Regions from separate parts of the Agrobacterium larrymoorei genome, predicted to be linked through region 4. Evidence: predicted binding sites of a transcription regulator. Region 4 holds the regulator's gene; each other region holds the start of a gene.

Region 1 (5,427 bases), 710 kb from region 4:
CGGCCTCCGGCAAATTCTTCCAGTATTTCTTCGGCATCTCCGCCGTCATCGCCTTTATTTTCAGCCGTGCCGGGTTGAAGATATTAGCGTAATAGGTGCGCCACAACTCATCCGTCTCGTCGGTAAGATCAGGTTTTTCGGCTGCTTCGCGCGAGGTTTCCAGCGTCTTTCCATCCCAGCGCGCAGAGCCCTTGGGGGTGGCAATCAGCCAATCCATATCTGTGAACCGTCGCTGAAAAAACGGCGCTTTTCGCTCCACGATGAAATGATCCGGCTCGAACCAGGCGATAAAACAGCGCCGCGCCGCTGGCCCTTCACCTTCCACTTCCTTGAAGCGAACGAAGGCCGTCATTTTATGGCTGTCGCGTCGCACCGATTTTTCCAAATGGCGCGCAGTCAGGACGTTCGGGTCGGCCTTGATTTGCAAAAGCGACCTGTCCTTCTGCAATCGCCACAACAACCGATACAGTAACGCAAAGCGCGCTGGATCGCTGTGGCAAATCACCGCTTCCGCAAGCGGTAAGAAGGCGGCTGGAACGCTGATAGCCCGGCTGCTATCGCCCGCTGGGATAGAGCGGCTCTCCTCAAATCCCAGAAGGGTGCCTCTTTCACTCTCCAGGCGCCAGTCCACGTCGCGCGGATCGATATCGGCCATAAGCAGGGAGCGCGCGGCGTTGCGCCACTCGACAAAATCCCCCCGGCCCTCCAGTTCCACGCTGTACATTACAGCAACGACAATTGTTCCGGCTGCGGCGCAAACATGGCGCGCAAATCCGGTCGCTCCGTCAATTTTCCCGGCGTCCATCCATCTGCAAGGACAAAGGCTTTGACCTTTCTCAGCGACACGCCGAAGCGTCCCAGATCTTCCAGTCTCAGCCGCCGAAACCGCCGTGAGGACAGAATGGAATTCACCGTTTTCACGCCAAAGCCCGGCACGCGCAGCAGCATTTCCTTATCGGCCTTGTTCACATCGACAGGAAACTTGGCGCGATTGCCCAGCGCCCATGCAAGCTTCGGATCGATATCCAGATCGAGCATACCGTCCTTCTGCGTGGACGTGATTTCATTGATGTCGAAACCATAGAAACGATAAAGCCAGTCTGCCTGATAAAGACGGTGTTCGCGCATCAAAGGCGGCTTGATGAGCGGCAGGTTTTTAGACGAATCAGGAATGGGACTGAATGCCGAATAATAAACGCGCCGAAGCCCATAGCTGCCATAAAGCCGTGCACTGGTCGAAAGGATCGTGCCGTCATCCGCCCCATCCGCACCCACGATCATCTGTGTGCTTTGCCCGGCAGGCGCAAACTTCTTCACCCGCTTGGTCTTAAGCGTCGGCTCCCCCGCCTCCTCTATCTTCAGGCGAATATCTGCCATGGAACGGCGAATATTGCCGGGCTGCTTTTCCGGCGCAAATTTGCCGATACCGCTATCCGTCGGCAATTCGATATTGATCGACAGGCGGTCCGCATAGAGCCCCGCTTCCTCGATTAGATGCGCAGAAGCCTCGGGAATCGATTTCAAATGAATGTAGCCGCGAAAACCGTGTGTGACCCGCAACTCCCGCGCCACGCGGACCAGCTCTTCCATCGTATGGTCCGACGAACGAATGATACCGGACGACAGGAAAAGTCCTTCGATGTAATTTCGCCGATAGAATTCCAGCGTCAGCCACACCACCTCCTCCACCGTGAAGCGGGCCCGCTCCACATTGCTGGACGAGCGATTGATGCAATAGGCGCAGTCATAAATGCAAAAATTGGTCAGCAGAATCTTCAACAGAGAGATGCAGCGCCCATCTGGCGCATAGGCGTGACAGATGCCCGACCCTTCCGTCGAGCCCAGCCCGCCGCTGGCTGACGAGTTTCGTTTCGCAGTCCCGCTCGAAGCGCACGAAGCATCATACTTCGCCGCATCGGAAAGAATGGCCAGCCGTTCCTTGATTGACTTCTTCATAGATATGTTCTCTATATGTTCCGAAGACGAAAGTCAAATGGGACAGAGAGGGTGTTGAAAATGCACAATTTTATTGGCGATTTTAATTTTCTGGCATTTCACGACGGTCTTCTGATATAGTCGGCTCAATTGTGATTTTGACATGGTTCCGAAGTTTCGCTCCGGAACCTGTTTCTTTTTGTGTCTGCGACTACCGCGGTGCGAATGTGAAGGAATAAAAAGATGGTAGAAAAAGTACCGATGACTCATGGCGGTTTCGTCAAGTTGCAGGAAGAACTCCGCTGGCGCCAGCAGGAAGAGCGTCCGCGCATCATCGAGGCAATTGCCGAAGCGCGCGCCCATGGCGACCTTTCCGAAAATGCCGAATACCACGCCGCTAAAGAAGCGCAGAGCCACAATGAAGGCCGCATCGGCGAGCTCGAGGATTTGACGGCGCGCGCGGAAGTCATCGACCTTTCCAAGATGTCCGGTTCCAAGATCAAGTTCGGCGCAACCGTCAAGCTGGTCGATGAAGACACCGATGAAGAGAAGACTTACCAGATCGTCGGCGACCAGGAAGCCGATGTGAAGGAAGGCCGCATTTCCATCTCGTCCCCCATTGCGCGCGCCCTGATCGGCAAGGAAGTTGGCGACAGCATCGAAGTGAATGCGCCGGGCGGTGCCCGCGGTTACGAGATTCTCTCCGTTAACTGGAACTGAGCAAAGCCCTCTCCTCTTTCGAGACCTCAGACTTGCCCCATGTCGATTTGAGAGACGTCCGGGTGCTTGCGCCGAATTTCAAGCGCAGGCTTTCCGGTGTCACGTCCACGATCATTCAGCTCGTGCCGGTCCAGAATCGGCTCGGGCAAAAGGTCGCCGTAATCGGCCCCGGCCTGCCTCAAAGCCTGCCTTACGTTCGCTTTCGCGATCTTTGGCGGCTTTGGCAGAACGGTCCTGAGGGTAAGCCGCGCGTCTGGCACGCGCGGCGAAATATCGAGATGCTGCCCGCTATCATCCTGCGCGACATTTTGCGGATGAAGCTGAAAATCGTCTTCACCTCCGCCTCACAGCGCAAGCATTCCGGCTGGACGAAATTCCTGATTTCGAAGATGGACGCTGTCATCGCCACGAGCAACAAGACGGCATCCTATCTTGAGTGCCCAAGTACTGTCGTTATGCATGGGATCGACACCGATCGCTTCTCTCCGCCTGCCGATAAATCGGCGGCAAAAGCCGCACTTGGCCTGAACAGCGAACAGAGCTTCCTCGGCTGTTTCGGCCGCGTGCGCCACCAGAAGGGTACGGACCTTTTCGTGGACACGATGATCGCCGTCCTGCCATCACGCCCGCAATGGTCGGCCATCGTGGCTGGCCGCGCAACCGGCCCACATGTGGAATTCGAAAACGGGCTGAAGGAAAAAGTCCGCGCTGCCGGCCTCTCGGAGCGCATCCTCTTCGTTGGCGAGCATACCAACATCAACGAATGGTACCGCGCCCTCGATCTCTTCATCGCCCCCCAGCGCTGGGAAGGCTTCGGCCTGACACCGCTGGAAGCCATGGCGACAGGCGTGCCGGTCATCGCAACGGATGTTGGAGCATTCCCGGAACTTGTCGTCGCCGATCAGACAGGCGAAGTAATTCCCCGAGACGATCTCACGGCAATGACGAGCGCAGCGGCAGGATGGATGGACAACCTCAACAAATTAGCCCAGGCCGCGCCTGGCGCTCAGACCCATGCCGCGCAGCACTTTACCATCGAAGGTGAAGCAGAGGCGCTGGAGCGCGTCTATAGCGCCGTCAGGGCTTCCGGCTGAAAAGCTCCAGATAGCTGGATACGACCGCTTCCTCAGAAAACTGCCCCATCAGGGTAGCGTTGCCGCCAGCGGCAACTTTCTCGGCAAGCGCGGCATCATCCAGCAAACGCCGGATGGCATTGGTGTAACCCTCGACATCGCCAATATCGACCAGCAACCCGTCTTCTGCATCCTTCATGAACCAAAGCGGCCCCTCGGATTTGGATGAGATGACTGGCTTGCGCTGCGCCCAGGCTTCCAGAATGACATTGCCCAGTGGCTCGTGGCTGGATGGCATCACGAAAATATCCGCTGCCGAAACATAAGCGCGCGTATCATCCTGCCAGCCAAGAAACCGCATCCTGTCGCGCATACCGCGCGCATCCACCTGCGCCTCAAGGTTTTCCCGCTCCTCGCCGTCTCCGGCAATCCACAGATAAACACCCGGCAGTGCCGCAACCGCGTCGATCAGATCATGAAAACCCTTGCGCCGAACGAAGCGCCCCATGGACATCACCACCGGCGCATCCTCCGGCGTATCAAGAGACGCCCGCGACACTGGCGCCACCCTTTCCGTATTGGTGAAGTTGGAAACGACCTCAACTCCACGCGTCCAGCCAATCGCCTTCACATGCTCCGCAATTCCGGGAGTATTACAAACGAGGATATCCGTGTTCTTGAAGTAATCCAGCTTGGTCGGGTAATCCCCGAGGCGAGATAGCTTGATGCAGCCTTTGTAATTGGGCATCAGCTCACTGGCCCGCGGTGCCCACGACATAATTGCGTCAGGCTTTAATTTTCTGGCCATAGAGCTTACGCGATACGGCAGGACTAAACGGTCCAGCGACAAATTTCTGAAGTTGCTTTCTTCGATTTTCGCCACGTCGGCAATTTCTCTACGCCACTCCCGATTCTTTCGAATAATGCAGCGCTGCTCAATCCCTTTTCTCGCAAGTGCATTCACCAAATGCACGAAGAAACGTTCGGCTCCCCCATCTTTACCAAAGTGGAAATGGATAATGTTCATTTCACACGCGCTCCCTCGAACAGTGCCAGATAACTATCCGTAATCACCTGTTTCGAGAATCGCTCGCGTATTGTCGTCTTTCCGCCTTCGATCAACTTTGTGCAGAGCTGCTCGTCATCTCGCAATTTCACGATAGCCGATGTGAGGCCTTCTTCATCACCACAATCAACCATCAAGGCATCGACCTGATCCGTCATTGCGAACGATGGCCCTTCCGCTCGGAATGCCACAGTTGGTTTATTGGCACCCCAGCCTTCGAAGCACACGTTTCCTAGCGGCTCGTGCAGGGAAGTGATTGCAAAGACATCGCCTGCTGCGAGATACGCATAGGCATTCGTTTTCCAGCCCGGAAATTTCACCCTGTCCGCAATTCCAAGCTCGTTGGCGAGCGATATCAACGCGTCCTTTTCCGGACCGTCACCAAGCAGCCAAAGATACGCTCCATCAATATTCTTAACTGCCTTAATGAGATGTGCGAACCCCTTACGCTTCACAAACCGGCCCATGCCGACAACGACAAATGCGTCGTCTGGCGTCTGTAGTTCCGCTCGGGAAATCGGTGAAACAGGCGCAGCATTGGTGAAATTTGGAATAACGCTGACGGGCTTGTTCCAGCCCAGTTCACGCACGCGATCAGCCATATCTGGCGTTATGCACACGAGCATTTCCGAG
Region 2 (5,427 bases), 1.1 Mb from region 4:
ACATGTCCGCCCGAATGCCTGAAATGGCTTCCGCGCTTGCAGCACCCATCGTGACGATAGAGTGTTTGAAAAGACGACCGCCGATCAACTCCAACTCCACGAACGGATGACGGGCAAGCTCGACGGCGATGCTCGGGCTGTGGGTGATGATGGTCGCGTGCAGGTCCAGCGGCAAATGCCTGGCAAGCTGAAGGTTCGTGGTCCCGCCATCGAGAAAGACGATCTGTCCGGGCTTGATCAACTTTGCAGCCGCGCGCCCGAGCTTGATCTTGGCAGCAGATGCGATCTCTTCGCGCGCACTGTAATCCGCAATAGCGGGAGAAGCGGGCAGCGCGCCCCCATGAACCCTTTGCAGCAGACCGTCCTTCGCCAGTTCCCTCAGATCACGACGTATCGTGTCTTCGGAAACGCCCAATTGCTGGCTGAAGCTCTTGGCAACGAGTCGCCCTTCTTCTCTGAGGCGTTGTTGGATGAGTTCCTTGCGTTCCGATGTCAGCATCTGGCGTATCCGCTTACTTGCACGAATTTTCTTGACTCTGCACGAGATTGCACGAAATTGCCGCTATGTCCACCACAACGGAATCGACTGGGGAATTTTCATGAGCATCGCACACCGTATCAAGATCGAAGACGTCAAGGTCCTGTCAGACGACTGGTACCTGTTGAAGAAGACGACCTTTTCCTTTTTGCGAGAAGACGGCAGCTGGCAGCAGCAATCGCGCGAGACCTATGATCGCGGCAATGGCGCAACGATCCTGCTCTACGACCCCACCCGCCGTACGGTCATCCTCACCAGACAATTCCGCTACCCCGCCTTCGTCAACGGTCATGATGACCTGTTGATCGAAGCGCCCGCCGGATTGCTCGACAATGCAGAACCCGAAGCGCGTATCCGTGCCGAAACGGAAGAAGAAACCGGCTTCAAGGTCCGCCACGTCCGCCAGATCTTCGACGCCTTCATGAGCCCCGGTTCAGTGACCGAAAGACTGCATTTCTTCGTCGGCGAATATCAACCTGGAGACAGAACGTCTGAAGGCGGCGGCAATGAGGAAGAGGGTGAGGATATCGCCGTTCTGGAAATCGGGATCGATAAGGCTTTGGCAATGATTGCGTCCGGGGCCATTCGCGATGGCAAGACGATCATGCTGTTGCAATATGCGGCGTTGAATGTGTTTGGGGGGCAGTAAGAGAGCGAGGCTTGCTGCCTTTGGTCTATTGGGCTTCTCGGAAAAATATTCGAAGCAGCAGGCGTGGCTCACCCCCTCTGTCCTGCCGGACATCTCCCCCTCAAGGGGGGGAGATCAATTCGTGATTAGCGCTCGCCCGTCTCTAACGTTGCCGGTGAGGTGAGATGGTGCGTCTCGCCGATCTCCCCACCTGAGGGGGAGATGCCCGGCAGGGCAGAGGGGGGTAAGCCTCACACGCCGCCGGAACGCTGATGAATGATCAGCTCAAACCAGTCAAACCTTCGCATCCACATCCGCTGCAACCGGTATCGAAGGCTGTGCACCCTCTCGAGTGCATGCCAGCGAACCGGCCACGGCAGCCCGGCGCAGAGCCTTTTCGAAATCATGCCCGGCATCCAGACTTGCCGCCAGATAGCCGCAGAACGTATCGCCTGCACCAACCGTATCGACCGGCTCGATCTTCAGCCCTTGCGCCTTGAACACCTTGCCATTGCGAATGGCGATAACGCCTTCGGCTCCGAGTGTGACGATCAGCGTCTGGCTGGTCTCGCCATGAAGCGCTACGATTTCCTTCTCACGATCAGCAGATGACAGACCGTTCTTGCCGATGAGAAGCTCGAACTCGGTCTCATTGGCAATGACGATATCCGCGAGGCGCGAGAGGCGGGCAGCATCGGCAGTCAAAGGTGCGGTGTTGATGATCGTCGTTACCCGCTTGGCCTTTGCCGCCTTCAGCGAGGCTTCGATAGCATCTGCCGGAATTTCGAACTGGAGCATCAGCGTGTCGCCTTCGCTCATCTGCGAAACGGCGCGCGTAGCGTCCTCGGGCGAAACCGTGCCATTTGCAGCCGGGATGACCGAAATCATGTTCTCGCCACCCTCGCCGATGAGGATCACGGCTGTCCCTGTCGGCTCGGCAACCGTCTTGACCAGCGATAGATCGGCGCGCGCATCGCGCAGCAGCGTCAGCGCCGGTGCGGCGAATGTATCGTCACCAACCGCGCCCGCCATTTTCACCTCGGCTCCCGCACGGCGTGCGGCCAGCGCCTGATTGGCGCCCTTGCCGCCTGCTGCGGTGGAAAAGCTTTTGCCCGTCACCGTCTCGCCGGGCTTTGGCAGGCGTTCGGAGGTGGCGACGAGGTCCATGTTGATGGAGCCGAAAACAGTAATCATGCGAGGTCGATCCAAAGGCAAATGTTGAAACGGTAGACGCCATTGCTACCGCATTGGCACCGGAATCGGAAACCGATTTTTCGTCAACAGAAGCTACTCATCATCCACCACGCGAAGCTTGGTAGCACCGGACCGCGCATCGGCTATGCGCCGCAAATGCTCCGATTCGGAATGCGGAACTTCCTTCATGACCGGCGAAAAGTCGAGGCTACCGATCTTGCCGCCGCGCGCCAGCACTTTTTCGGAGGAGGTCAGCATCATATCGACATCCTTCTGCGCCTGCCCGAAATGGGTTTGCAGCTTGCGTGTCCGCTCATCCAGCCGCCGCACATCATCCATCAACAGCGCCACTTCGCCCTGAATGAGATGTGCCTGCTCGCGCATCCGCTGGTCCTTCAACACCGATTGAATGACCTGAACCGAGAGCATGAGGAGGGAGGGCGACACGATCACCACGCGCGCGCGATGCGCCCGCTGCACCAGATATTCGAAGTGCTGATGAATATCGGCAAAGATGGATTCCGATGGCACGAAGATGAAGGCGGTGTCCTGCGTTTCGCCGGTAATCAGATATTTTTCGGCCACATCGCGGATATGAACCTCCATATCGCGACGAAACTGTTGGGTCGCCGCGCGCTTGGCATCCGGCGATTCATCCGCCTTCAGCGCGTTCCACGCCTCCAGAGGAAACTTCGCGTCGATGACCAATGGCGGCGCATTGTTCGGCATCTTGATCGTACAATCGGGCCGGAAACCATTCGAAAGGGTCGGTTGCAGCTGGTACGCGCCGTTGGGCAGTGCATCCGCAATCAGCGCCTCCATGCGTGCCTGTCCAAAAGCGCCGCGCGTCTGCTTGTTGGAAAGGATCGCCTGAAGCCCGATTACGTCCTTTGCCAGATCCTGAATATTGCCCTGCGCCGCATCGATGACGGCCAGCCGCTCTTGCAGCTTGCTGAGGTTCTCGTGGGTGGAGCGCGTCTGTTCCGTCAGCGTCGTGCCAAGGCGTTGCGACATGCCGTCGAGGCGTTCGTTCAGCGTCTGGCTCATCTCGTTCTGGCGGGCGGAAAACGTATCGGCCATGGCAGCGATGCGGCCCTGAAGCTCCGCCTGTGTCTTCAAAAGCTCCGCCAAGTCTTCACGAGACTGGTCGGGCGCTGGCGGTTTGCGCAGCAAAAAGAAGACGATGATCAACCCAATGAAAGCCAGCACGAAAAGAACCGCGCCGACCGAAATATGGACTGTTCCGAGACTGAAAGCCGTGCTGCCGAGGGCATCGAGATCAATGTTCATGAGCCAATCTAACAGAATTCTTCTGATTCGTACAAAACAAGAACATGCTCAAGGCGAAAATGAGTCGGCTATACACTCTCAAGCGTTGAAATCGGGAGTATTTTTTCGTTTCCTCCGCCATTCAGATGGGTTATGGGAAGCCATGACCATCAAGCCTCTTATCATTTTGCCCGATCCGCTGCTGCGTCAGCAATCCAAGCCAATCGAAACGGTGGATTCGGAGATTGCCCGTCTCGCCGACGACATGCTGGAAACCATGTATGATGCGCCGGGCATCGGCCTTGCCGCCATTCAAGTCGGCATTCCGCGCCGCATGCTGGTGATCGACCTTTCGCGCGAGGACGAGGAAAAGAAGCCGATCGTTTTCATCAATCCGGAAATCCTGAAGGTTTCGGACGATGTCTCGACCTATGAGGAAGGCTGTCTTTCGATCCCGGATTACTATGCCGAGGTCGAGCGCCCGGCATCGCTGACGGTGGGCTATATCGACCGCGACGGCAAACAGCAGACCGTCGAGGCCGATGGCCTTCTGGCAACCTGCCTTCAGCACGAGATCGACCATCTGAACGGCGTGCTGTTCATCGACCATATTTCGCGCCTGAAGCGGGACATGGTCATCAAGAAATTCACCAAGGCAGCCCGCGCCAATATCTGATCCGGCTGGCCGCAAGGCTCGCCCGTTCGGCATGGTTGAGGGCAGGGGGCGGATATGGCTCTTCGTATCATTTTCATGGGAACGCCGGAATTTTCCGTGCCCACCCTGCGCGCGCTTGCCGAAGCGGGCCATGAGATTGCGGCGGTCTATACCCAGCCGCCACGCCCGGGCGGTCGCCGCGGGCTGGACCTGCAAAAATCCCCCGTGCATCAGGCGGCGGAGCTTCTCGGCTTTCCGGTTCTAACGCCTCTGAACTTCAAGACGGACGAAGACCGTCAGCAATTTGCCGCCTTCACTGCGGATGTCGCAGTGGTCGTGGCCTATGGCCTTCTGTTGCCGGAAGCGATTTTGAATGGCACGCGGCTTGGCTGCTATAATGGCCACGCCTCGCTGCTACCGCGCTGGCGCGGTGCCGCTCCCATCCAGCGCGCCATCATGGCGGGCGATGCCGAAACGGGCATGATGGTGATGAAGATGGAGAAGGGTCTGGATACTGGCCCCGTCGCTCTGACCGCCCGTGTCGCCATCGGCGAAAACATGACGGCTGGCGAACTGCATGACAGCCTGATGCTGGCCGGTGCGAGGCTGATGCGAGAGGCCATGCAGAAGCTGGAAGGCGATGAGCTGCCGCTGACGGTTCAGGCCGAGGAAGGCGTGCTCTATGCCGCCAAGATCGACAAGGGCGAAACGCGCATCGATTTTTCCAGAGCCTCGCAGGATGTGCACAATCACATTCGCGGCCTGTCTCCCTTTCCGGGCGCATGGTTCGAAATGGAGATCAACGGCAAGCCGGAACGCGTGAAGGTTCTGGCCAGCGAACTGGCGGAAGGCATGGGTGAGGCGGGTGCCGCACTCGACGACCACCTGACCATTGCCTGCGGCAGTGGTGCAGTACGCCTCGTAAAGCTGCAAAAAGCGGGCGGCAAGCCCATGCTGGCTGCGGATTTTCTGCGTGGAACTCCGGTGTCTGCCGGAACGAGGCTTGGCTGATGCCACGCTTCCGCATGACCGTCGAATATGATGGCACGCCCTATTTCGGCTGGCAGCGGCAGGCCGTCGGCCCCTCGGTGCAGGGGGCTTTGGAAGCCGCCATTCTCTCATTGACGACGGAAACCGTCAGCA
Region 3 (5,427 bases), on a different replicon from region 4:
GAGAGAGGCGTCTCCGGCATTGCAATGTCTCGGAGCATCCAGCCGAGCGGCCCCCGCAGAACACGGAACAAGATTTCACGCTCGTAGACAGGTGCCAGAGCGGCGACCTCGTCAGGACGGTCCAACAAACGAAGCATGCGTACCCAGGCATCGAGCAGTTCGGGAGTTATTGGAGCCACCGAAAATCCCGAATCGTAGGGGGTTCCGCCGGTAAGCTTTGGCAAGTCAGCGATAAGATTCGCAACGATGGCCGGATCGAGCGTAAGGCTGATAGCGAGGTAGGGTCGGCCAAGTTCATCCGGATGGACCGAACCCACGGCCGGCAGGTCGACCGACATTACAAAATAGGTGGCCGGATCATAGTGAAATGTCCGGTCCCCAACCGTCATGCATTTCGATCCCGTCAGGATCAGATTGACCATCGGTTCGTAGACGGCTGCTAACTGATGCTCCGGGATCTCTCCCTGTACCATCGCCACACGAGGTATCCCGGTTTCAGTTCGGCGGTTCTCCGCTCGTGCGGCGAGATGTCGGAGTTCTTCCAGCTGTTGTTCCATGAGAGGGACGATGGCACGTGCAGGAAGCTCGAACAAGAGGAAAGCAGAAATAGGCAATGATCGAGGAGGATCGGGTGAGCGGTGCTTGGCTCCCGCGGTTATCAAATCATCATCCGCATCGGACATTGGAGAGTTGTCATGAAGATCGTTATTGTCACCGGCGGGAGCCGCGGGATCGGCGCCGCCACGGCGCGAATGTGCGCAGCGAAGGGCATGGGCGTCATCCTGACCTACAACACGAATCCTGAGGCCGCGAACGACGTCGTGGCTTCGATAAATGAGATCGGCGGCGTTGCGGTCGCCCTAAATCTGGATGTCTCGCAGATCCATTCGTTCGCGGCCTTCCGCAAGGAGGTAGAGAAAGTGCTCCAAGCAACGTTCGGCCGCGGCGACTTTGACTTCCTGGTCAACAATGCCGGATACGGGATGTTCACGCCGCTCGCGGACGTGACCGAGGACCAGTTCGATGGTCTGTTCAATGTGCACCTGAAGGGACCGTTCTTTCTCACGCAGACCCTTCTGCCTCTGATGGCCGATGGCGGGCATATCGTGAACATGACGAGCGCGACCACCCGCGTCGCTTTCGCCGGAGTAGCTCCATACGCGTCCTTCAAAGGCGGCCTCGCGGTAATGACCCGATACCTGGCCAAGGAACTCGGTGGACGACAGATCCGGTCAAACTCCGTTTCTCCAGGGCCGATCCGAACAGAACTCGGTGGCGGGTTGAACGAGGAATTCGAATCGAAGCTTGCGCCTATGGCGTCGCTGGGAGGCGTCGGCGAGCCCGATGAGGTTGGAAGTGTGGTCGCCAGTCTCCTGGCTGACGAGAACCGCTGGATCAACGCACAGGACATCGAAGTTTCCGGCGGCTATGTGATCTGAAGGCGAACAGCGATGCTTGATCATATCTTTCTGACGGTTCTGGAAACGGAACGCTCCATCGAGTTCTACAGCAGAACACTTAGGCCCCTCGGGATCACCCAGCGACACGACTACGATGGAAAGGACGGCCCCGTCGGCCATCCCGACCTTAAAGGCTTCGGTGCAAGCGGACGGATGTTCTTTTGGCTGCGGCAAGGCGCGCCCTCGCCTGGGGCGGTTCATGTCGGCTTTGTCGCGAACTCAGAAGCGGCGGTTGCCGCCGCCTATGACGCGGCGACTGCCGCGGGCGCTACGTCGATCCATGCGCCCGGACCGCAGCTTCACTATGACCCGCGCTACTTCGCGGCACAGGTCCGCGATCTTGATGGCTACACCTTGGAGTTCGTCTTCAAGAGCTGGCAGCACGAAAGGTGACGATCAAGGAGGGACAGGCTGACTTCCACGCCGTGGCCGCACGTCTGATCAATGCGACGAACGCTTTCGATACCGACGCGGTGTCGGCTTTGTTCACTCCGGACGCGGTGATCGATGATCCGTCCACCGGAGAACGTTTCGACGGGCACGATGGCATCCGCGACTACGTCGAGCGGTTCTTCGTGGGATATCAGACCGTGACACGTCTCCTGACGGTGGAGGCGTTCGGCCCACGCAGCGCGCGCCTTCGTGTCGATTTCACAGGTGACTTCGGTCATGAGGTTGGACGGCTCGATATAAAGTTAACCTGCGAGGGGTTGATCGAGCGCATCGACGCCGACCTCGAATAGCTGGCAATCAATGCTCAGATAGGCGGCGGGTCGAGATCTGGAAGGTGATGTTCGTCCTGGCTGCCGCACGCCCGTCGACGTGTTGGGTGCTGATGTGCACTCACCATCGGACAAACATCTGTCTCTGTCTTGTAGCTCCTCGTTGTTTAAACGGAAGCACGAGGCGTCTTCCGCCGCCCGACATAAAATTTTTGCACAGGTCATCGCGCACCCAATCGATGATAGAGGCTCAATGAAGTCGGCCAACCGCGGGTCCAGCCTTAGCAACACCTTTCTTGACGCAGAGTTTCAACGTTCAGCGCTTTACCTCCAGCAAATCTTCAGCGAGATGGGTTCCGCCAGTTATGGGAAATTCTAATGGCGCGCGACTTCCGCGAGCCCGGTTTCACGAAAGGGAGCAAGGACCCCGAAACCGCAGGGCTAATCGCGGACCACCGGATCTACGTTGATAAGCCTGACTGGAAGAGCCGTGAGGTGATTAAGTCTCAGGGACCCTTGTGGTAGCGCGGTTAATGTAGTCAATCAGGGCACGAGCGGCTACAAACGATTTGACAGTCTCGTCTATCAGACTGGGCGACATCAACAGCTCGTCTGAAATGTTGTGACATGCGCCAAAGTTCTTGAGGTTGAAGAAATCGAGCGCATCGTGGTTTTTCACAAACCCGTTGCCACTGATGTCATGACCGTCGGTCAGACCGTTCGGGAAGTATTTCTGAAATAGCGGTCCTTCAACGATAGTGCGCCATTTTCCGGTGTGGCTCGCGATCGTTTGCCTCAAAATATGTGCAAGGCGAGGTGGAAGTAATAATGCGCCGCCTCCGCTGTAAGAACAGCTGGGCGAAATCTGCATAAAGTAGCTTGCAGCAGCGTTCTTTGATAGCGAAACGCGCATAGCGATCAACCCTATCCCGCTCGAGATCGGCGCTCTGGCCAAACACTTTCTCGGGTCGATGTTCACTTTCGCTACACGAGGGTCTATCAAACCGGCCCTTGCAATCAGCTGCGATGTGAATTCGATCAGGTTGGCCCGCGCGCGACCAATTTGAGCCTTATTGCCGGCCAGCCAATTCTCACCGTGGTCGCCGGAAGCTTCCGACAGAATTTTCAAAGTCGATTGGTCGATCATTTCCGTTCCGTATGCAGCAGCAGTGGTTTCGCGCTCAAATGAGCTGCGGAACGTAAAGGGAACAAAAATGTGTTCGATGTGTGATGTTCGTGAGACTGCAATACTGGGACACTATTTATCGCGTTAGACCGGATCGAACGTAACGAGCGCGCTGTGGCTTCTAGTCATTTGGATCTGAAGAGGCGTCGTAGACTTTGAGCAACGAGGTCGTTTAGCTATTGCCTTTCCAACATGTACTTTTCCGGGGAAACGCTTTAGATCGGGAAACGTCATATGTGTCGTGGTGCAACGATGACAAGCTACACCCATCAAGCCACAAGTGTTACCGCAGAACCGCAGCCTCAAATCGGAGGCTGCTAGACCAGGCCAAATATCAAAAATCAACCAGGTCTTTCGCTGCCCCTACTAACCTCGTCACTGGCGAAAGAATACGCCGACAAAGACAGAGCGATGCAGCCTAATCGACCGGAAACGCAATCGTAAATGTTGTACCTTTCCCAATTCCAGGACTAGCCGCGGAGACACTTCCTCCATGCAATTCTACCAGCTGTTTCACCAAGGCTAGGCCTATTCCGAGACCGCCGCGTGAGTGCTGAAGATGGCTATCGATCTGCGCAAACATCTCGAAAATCCTTTCCACTTCGCCTGGGCTGAGCCCAAGCCCGTCGTCGGTGACCCAAATTGCAACGTCCCGACTTTGCACCGTGATGCCCACCTCGATGTTGCCGCCATCCAATGTATATTTGGCGGCATTGTTGATGAGGTTCACCGCGCATTGCGTTATGCGGAAATCATCTGCAAACACCATCACAGGCGTTTCAGGAAATCTCGTTTGAATAATATGGTGTTTCGCTTCTATATTTGGCGCAGCCATTCTGACCGCGGCCTCGAGCGCCTTCCGTAGATCAAAGCGAGTTCTCTGTAACTCTATTTTTCCCTGGGTTATGCGCGAAACGTCCATCAAATCATCGACCAAGCGCACCAGATGGGTGATTTGATCTTCCATCAATCCGGCCACTTTTTCCTTTTGTTCACCCTCGGGTCGGCGAGAAAGAAGTTTAAGACCGCCTTTAAGGGCAGCGAGAGGATTGCGTAGTTCGTGTGCCAGCACTGCGAGAAACTCATCTTTCCGGCGATCGGCGATTTGAAGTACGTTTGCTTGGGACTGTAATATATCGCGTTGCTCAGAGATGGTTTGACGCTGGCGATAGATTTCAAAAAAAACATCCGTTTTGCTTCTAAGAATATCAGCTTCGATCGGCTTTTGTATGTAGTCGACGGCGCCGGCCTCGTATCCTTGGAACCTCCTGGTTTCGCTGTGTGCGCCCGCGGTCACGAAAATAATCGGTATTCGTCGCGTGCGCTCATTCCCGCGCATTAGTTCGGCCAATTCGAAACCGTCCAAGCCTGGCATTTGCACATCAAGCAAAGCCAGTGCAACATCATGCTCGAGGAGTAGCTCCAACGCCTCGTCGCCTGATTTAGCTTTTAGGAGGGTGAGATCGTCGCGCCGTAGCAAGGCCTCGAGGGAAAGAAGATTTTCCGGCAGATCGTCAACAAGCAGAAATTTAACCGGAGAACTCATGACGCGATACTCGAGAGGTGTGATGCGATTTGATCAAGAGGAACGACCAGGGCATGAGGACAGGCCTTTATTGCAGCTTCGGGCATGGCAGCCGCGTACGCACTTTTTGGATCCTGAACAATCGTCATTCCACCTGCCTTTGCAACCGCAGAAAGTCCCTTCGCGCCGTCATGGTTAGCCCCAGTCAATATCACCCCAATAAGTTGATCTCCCCACACATCGGCAGCGCTTTCGAACGAAACATCGATGGATGGTCGGGAAAAAAGCACCTCGTCATCGCTTGAGAGGGCAATGGCATTTTCGTCTTCTATCAGCATATGGTAATTTGGCGGAGCGAAATAAATAACCCCTGATTTAATGGGCTCTTTGTCCTCCGGTTCCATAGCTTGAAGACGGCATTTCGCGGCGAAAATCTCCGCCAAAACGCTGCGCTTGCCCGGTGGAACGTGGACTATTACAAACACAGGCATATCGAAGTCACGTTCAAGAGCCGGCAATATTAAAGACAGCGCC
Region 4 (5,427 bases):
GTCCAATAGCGCTCTCGCTGGCACGGCCTGTGATGTGGCGGACATTGTCGTCAGCTCGCGCTTCGTGCCTTTTTCGCAGTGTAAATCAGGCGCGATCTTGATTACCAACAACACGCTGCGCCGCACAGGTTCGCTCGAGCTTTGGCTCAACGCGAACGTTTCTCCAGTTGGACGTGCGAGGGCGGCGATGGATGGTGCTGGCAGACCTTGGTCTCTGCATCGCAGCTATGATTGGCGCGCCAAGAGTTTCGATAATTCTCTGCCGCCGCACATCGAAAATATGCTGGCGGCAGGCGGCTGATCAAGATCCGATGCGGAAGTCCTCGATGATTTCGCCGGTCGATGCGGCTTCCTGCTCATGTTCGGGGTCTCGCCATGGTTCCAGCAGCGCTGCTTTTTCCCACTCCCGCATTGCGGACAGGTTCAGAAGCCGGTTTTTGTATGCTTCGGAAGCGGGCGACAGGCTGGTTCCGTAAGTCCTGAAGCGGAAGGCAACCGGGCAAAAGAATGCGTCTACAGCGGTAAAACGCTCTCCCGCCAGAAACGGGCCGCCGAAGGTTTGCAGGCCCTGCTGCCACAAGGCGTCGATACGGGCGATATCACTGCTAAGGGACGGCGAGGGTGCGTGCGGGCGAATGCGCAAGCCGACGCTCATGGGATGCAGGTTGCGCAGAGATTGAAAGCCGGAATGCATCTCCGCGGTAACGGACCGCGACCACGCGCGCGCCGTCTTATCCTGCGCCCAAACGCCTTCGTGGCTTTCGGCAAGATATTCAGCAATGGCCAGCGTGTCCCAAACCGTAACGTCGCCATCGATCAGGCACGGAACTTTGCCGGTGGGCGAGAACCAAGTGAAGTCGTTCTTAGGGTCGGGATCGTTGAAGGGAGCCAGCTTTTCGTTGAATGGAATATTCAAGGTCTGCATCAGCGCCCAGGGCCGAAGCGACCATGACGAATAGTTCTTGTTGGCTATATAAAGATCGTACATCGCGGGACCCCTCTAGTATCGATTACAGATAGCATGTCTTGAGCTTCGTAACGCACCAGCGACAGGCAATACAGGCGTCTTTAGCGATGAGTGTCTTCAAACTATTTGATGATTGAGTTTTCTTGTCAGCAAGACCCATAGGCCTGGTCAGGCTAAATTAATTATCGAACCTCTTTGCCTGAAAATTGTTTGGTTTGGCTGTGTAACCGAACAAGGAGGACCACGCATGGAAACCAGAACCGGAGGCTGCTTCTGCGGCAAAGTAAAATTCTCCGTATCGGGCGAACCATATCGTGTTGGAATCTGCCATTGCATGGATTGCCGCAAACATCACGGCGCACTCTTTCACGCATCGGCGATTTTTCCGGAAGACGCGGTACGGATCGAAGGCGAAACTGGCAGCTATAACGGACGCTTCTTTTGCCAGAATTGCGGCTCTCCCGTTTTCGGCAAAAGCGATGATGAAATCGAACTCAATATTGGCTCTTTCGATTCCACCAATCAGTTCGAACCGACATATGAGTTATGGACAATCCGTCGCGAGGCGTGGTTGCCGGATTTTCCGATGATGAAGCAATATGACCGGAATCGTGAAGCAGAAAGCCGGGAAGAGCAGGGGCGCTGAAAGAAGGCGCGTCCCAGCGGGGCGCGATGCACTTAACTAACGATACGTCGCTCGGGCTGATTTTATCAATCATGCTCGGCGCTTCACCAAAACTTTCTGCACCCCTTCTCGACTCGCTAACAAGCAGATGAGCTTCGAGGACAATATTTGGCTGGTACCAAGCGCTCTGGAAGCGACCCTCTTACCATTCGTTCCATCAACACTGCGCCAATCTCAACGGCGAATTCTTTGGTGCCAAGTATGTCGCAGATCGCCCTCGAAAGCTAAAACGCACTCTCAGGAATCTCCGAACATCTGTAACCAATGTGTCCGGTCTTTCCAGCGCCGTGAAGAACGCACAACCACCACGCCCGGAAATATCTCACAGCGTCGCCGGAATATAGGGCTTACTGAAGAAGCAACTACGCACCTTCAGTTAGATGTTCCAAGCACAAGCCTGTCGCGCCTCAACTCAATGATAGCGCCGGATGAGACCAACCAGCTTGCCCTGAATCTTCACCCGGTCAGGTCCGAAAATTCTGGTTTCGTAAGCCGGGTTGGCCGCCTCGAGAGCGATCGACGCGCCTTTGCGGCGGAAGCGCTTGAGGGTTGCTTCTTCGTCATCCACGAGCGCAACGATAATATCACCGGGGCTTGCGGTGCTGCCATTGCGGATAATGACGGTGTCGCCGTCGAAAATCCCTGCCTCGATCATCGAGTCACCCTTGACCTCGAGGGCGTAATGCTCGCCGCTGCCTAGCATGTCCATCGGTACGGCAACGTCATGCGTATTGTTCTGAATTGCGGAAATCGGCACACCTGCGGCAATCCGGCCCATGACGGGAACTGTTACGGCACCGGAAAGCGCATCATTTGCGGGTTTGGGCGCAGGCGCTGGCTCTGGCGCTTTCGGCTTGCCGAGACTGCCTTCGATAACGCTTGGCGAAAAGCCGCGCTGGGGTTTCTGCGAAGGAGGCGTATAAGCCTCCGGCAGCTTGATGACTTCCAGCGCTCTGGCGCGATTGGGAAGCCGGCGGATGAAACCGCGTTCTTCCAAAGCAGTGATCAGCCGGTGGATGCCGGATTTTGAAGCCAGGTCGAGTGCATCCTTCATCTCATCGAAAGATGGAGGCACGCCGGATTCCTTCATTCGCTCATGAATGAAGAGAAGCAGTTCCTGCTGTTTGCGCGTGAGCATGAAGAAACACCCTTGGACTGTGTGGCGAAGATTCGCGAAACAAATACAGAACGAACACTATATGTTCCATATGTGTTCTGCAATCCCTTAAAATTTCGCTAAGTCTCAGGTTGTGAAATTTTCTTCGTGAAAAGCAACCAGGCGCATTGGCTGATGACACCGAAGGCCCTTGCTGATATGGCGTGCGCACAACGAACCGGCCTCGCCGGATGCTCTTAAAAACGGGCGCTACTCTGGAATTGTGAGGAAGACGATGACTGCGAAGAACAATCTTAAAGTGGTGGCCGGTGAAGGTGCGGGCGCCGTATCGTTTTGCAATACCGAGCGCTTTTCGCTGATTGCCGGGCCTTGCCAGATGGAGAGCCGGGATCATGCCTTCATGATTGCGGGAACGTTGAAAGAGCTTTGCGCGAAGCTCGGCGTCGGCCTTGTGTACAAGTCCTCGTTCGATAAGGCCAACAGGACATCCCTGTCCGGCAAGCGCGGCATCGGTCTCGATAACGCCATGGAGATTTTTGCCGATCTGAAAAAGGAATTCGGCTTTCCTGTTTTGACGGATATCCACACCGAAGAACAGTGCGCCGTCGTTGCGCAGACGGTCGATATTCTCCAGATTCCCGCGTTCCTCAGCCGCCAGACGGACCTTCTTGTTGCTGCCGCCAAGACTGGTCGCGTAATCAACGTCAAGAAGGGCCAGTTTCTTGCGCCCTGGGACATGAAGAATGTGCTGGCCAAGCTGAATGAAAGCGGCAACCCGAATGTGCTGTTATGCGAACGCGGCGCTTCCTTCGGCTATAACACACTGGTTTCCGACATGCGTTCGCTTCCGATCATGGCATCGCTCGGCGCACCTGTGGTGTTCGATGCAACGCATTCCGTTCAGCAGCCGGGTGGGCAGGGTGGTTCCACAGGCGGGCAGCGTGAGTTCGTTGAAACGCTTTCGCGCGCCGCTGTTGCAGTTGGCATCGCGGGGCTGTTCGTCGAGACGCATGAAGATCCCGACAATGCGCCTTCCGATGGCCCGAACATGGTTCACCTTAAGGACATGCCGAAGCTTCTGGAAAAACTTTTGGCCTTCGATGCGATTTCCAAGGCGGCCTGATTTCGTCCTAATCGATTTTTATAAGGTGGCGGACGCCTCGCATGGGGCGTCGTCATTGTAATTTCTTACGCTTCGTCTACAGCGAAAAGGCAATTACATCCGAGTCGTCGTTAAGTATCGTTCTACTGCGCATCTTCGCTGAAAACGGCTTCACAGCCTTGCCGATGCGCTCTAAGACAAGCGACTGAAACCATCTGTTCCAGTCCCAAGGGAGAGACCATGACAGCCATTACCGATATCATCGCACGCGAAATCCTCGACAGCCGCGGCAACCCCACCGTTGAAGTGGACGTGTACCTCGAAGACGGTTCCTTCGGCCGCGCCGCCGTTCCATCGGGCGCTTCCACCGGTGCCCACGAGGCAGTCGAGCTGCGCGATGGCGGCAAGCGCTATCTCGGTAAGGGCGTTGAAAAGGCCGTTGAAGCCGTCAACACGGAAATCTTCGATGCGCTCGGCGGTTTCGATGCCGAAAGCCAAATCCATATCGACCAGACGCTGATCGCGCTCGATGGTACGCCGAACAAGTCTCGCCTCGGCGCGAACGCCATTCTCGGCGTTTCGCTCGCTGTTGCCAAGGCTGCTGCCGAAACGACAGGCCTGCCGCTTTACCGCTACGTCGGCGGCCCGAACGCGCATCTGCTGCCCGTTCCGATGATGAACATCATCAATGGCGGCGCGCATGCCGATAACCCGATCGACTTCCAGGAATTCATGATCATGCCGGTTGGCGCGGAAAGCATCCGTGACGCCGTGCGTATCGGTGCGGAAATTTTCCACGTTCTGAAAAAGGAACTGGCAGCACAGGGCCACAACACCAATGTTGGTGACGAAGGCGGCTTCGCGCCTGGCCTGAAGAGCGCGCCGGACGCACTCGATTTCGTGATGCGGTCAATCGAAAAGGCTGGCTACAAGCCGGGTGAAGATATTGCACTCGCTCTCGACTGCGCATCCACCGAGTTCTTCAAGAACGGCAAGTACGAGATGGAAGGCGAAGGCCGCACGCTGGAGCCGGAAGCAATGGCCGATTACCTTGCTGAACTCGCGGGCAAGTACCCGATCATCTCCATCGAAGACGGCATGGCCGAAGACGATTGGGAAGGTTGGAAGTACCTGACGGACAAGATCGGCTCCAAGGTCCAACTCGTCGGCGACGATCTGTTCGTGACGAACTCCGCGCGCCTGCGCGATGGCATCAAGATGGGCGTTGCAAACTCCATCCTCGTCAAGGTCAACCAGATCGGCTCGCTGACCGAGACACTCGACGCTGTCGAAACCGCTCACAAGGCACGCTACACCGCCGTCATGTCTCACCGCTCCGGTGAAACGGAAGACTCCACTATTGCGGATCTCGCCGTTGCGACGAACTGCGGTCAGATCAAGACCGGTTCGCTGTCGCGTTCGGACCGTCTGGCGAAGTACAACCAGCTGATCCGTATCGAAGAAATGCTCGGCCCACAGGCTGCATACGCCGGTCGTTCGATCCTGCGCGGCTGATTTTCGTCAGTATGCAGATATGAAGTAAGGCCCGCGAAAGC

What was found. The regulator LexA, encoded in region 4, represses DNA repair genes until DNA is damaged. The targets are predictions, from matches to a motif close to TGTTCNNNNTGTGTTCNG.
Region 1: a site for LexA is predicted at 1,962-1,979, ahead of CFBP5473_RS05070 (putative DNA modification/repair radical SAM protein). Genes of this name have one in related genera too.
Region 2: a site for LexA is predicted at 3,678-3,695, ahead of CFBP5473_RS14115 (DNA recombination protein RmuC). Genes of this name have one in related genera too.
Region 3: a site for LexA is predicted at 3,376-3,393, ahead of CFBP5473_RS14580 (DUF2461 family protein). Genes of this name have one in related genera too.

The regions. Positions count from the first base shown of each region.
Region 1 is NZ_CP039691.1:1,067,518-1,072,944, reverse strand. It holds gene CFBP5473_RS05075 (UdgX family uracil-DNA binding protein) at 1-724, opposite strand, end outside; gene CFBP5473_RS05070 (putative DNA modification/repair radical SAM protein) at 724-1,956, opposite strand; gene greA (transcription elongation factor GreA) at 2,179-2,655, shown strand; gene CFBP5473_RS05060 (glycosyltransferase family 4 protein) at 2,688-3,749, shown strand; gene CFBP5473_RS05055 (glycosyltransferase) at 3,733-4,755, opposite strand; gene CFBP5473_RS05050 (glycosyltransferase) at 4,752-5,427, opposite strand, start outside.
Region 2 is NZ_CP039691.1:2,916,528-2,921,954, reverse strand. It holds gene CFBP5473_RS14135 (DeoR/GlpR family DNA-binding transcription regulator) at 1-499, opposite strand, end outside; gene CFBP5473_RS14130 (NUDIX domain-containing protein) at 600-1,187, shown strand; gene CFBP5473_RS14120 (ribokinase) at 1,461-2,360, opposite strand; gene CFBP5473_RS14115 (DNA recombination protein RmuC) at 2,454-3,650, opposite strand; gene def (peptide deformylase) at 3,793-4,305, shown strand; gene fmt (methionyl-tRNA formyltransferase) at 4,360-5,295, shown strand; gene truA (tRNA pseudouridine(38-40) synthase TruA) at 5,295-5,427, shown strand, end outside.
Region 3 is NZ_CP039692.1:37,750-43,176, forward strand. It holds gene CFBP5473_RS14560 (AraC family transcriptional regulator) at 1-557, opposite strand, end outside; gene CFBP5473_RS14565 (SDR family NAD(P)-dependent oxidoreductase) at 696-1,439, shown strand; gene CFBP5473_RS14570 (VOC family protein) at 1,452-1,853, shown strand; gene CFBP5473_RS14575 (YybH family protein) at 1,850-2,203, shown strand; gene CFBP5473_RS14580 (DUF2461 family protein) at 2,682-3,329, opposite strand; gene CFBP5473_RS14585 (hybrid sensor histidine kinase/response regulator) at 3,787-4,914, opposite strand; gene CFBP5473_RS14590 (chemotaxis protein CheB) at 4,911-5,427, opposite strand, start outside.
Region 4 is NZ_CP039691.1:1,779,334-1,784,760, reverse strand. It holds gene CFBP5473_RS08510 (ComEC/Rec2 family competence protein) at 1-301, shown strand, start outside; gene CFBP5473_RS08505 (glutathione S-transferase family protein) at 302-988, opposite strand; gene CFBP5473_RS08500 (GFA family protein) at 1,215-1,613, shown strand; gene lexA (transcriptional repressor LexA) at 2,065-2,790, opposite strand; gene kdsA (3-deoxy-8-phosphooctulonate synthase) at 3,044-3,892, shown strand; gene eno (phosphopyruvate hydratase) at 4,112-5,386, shown strand.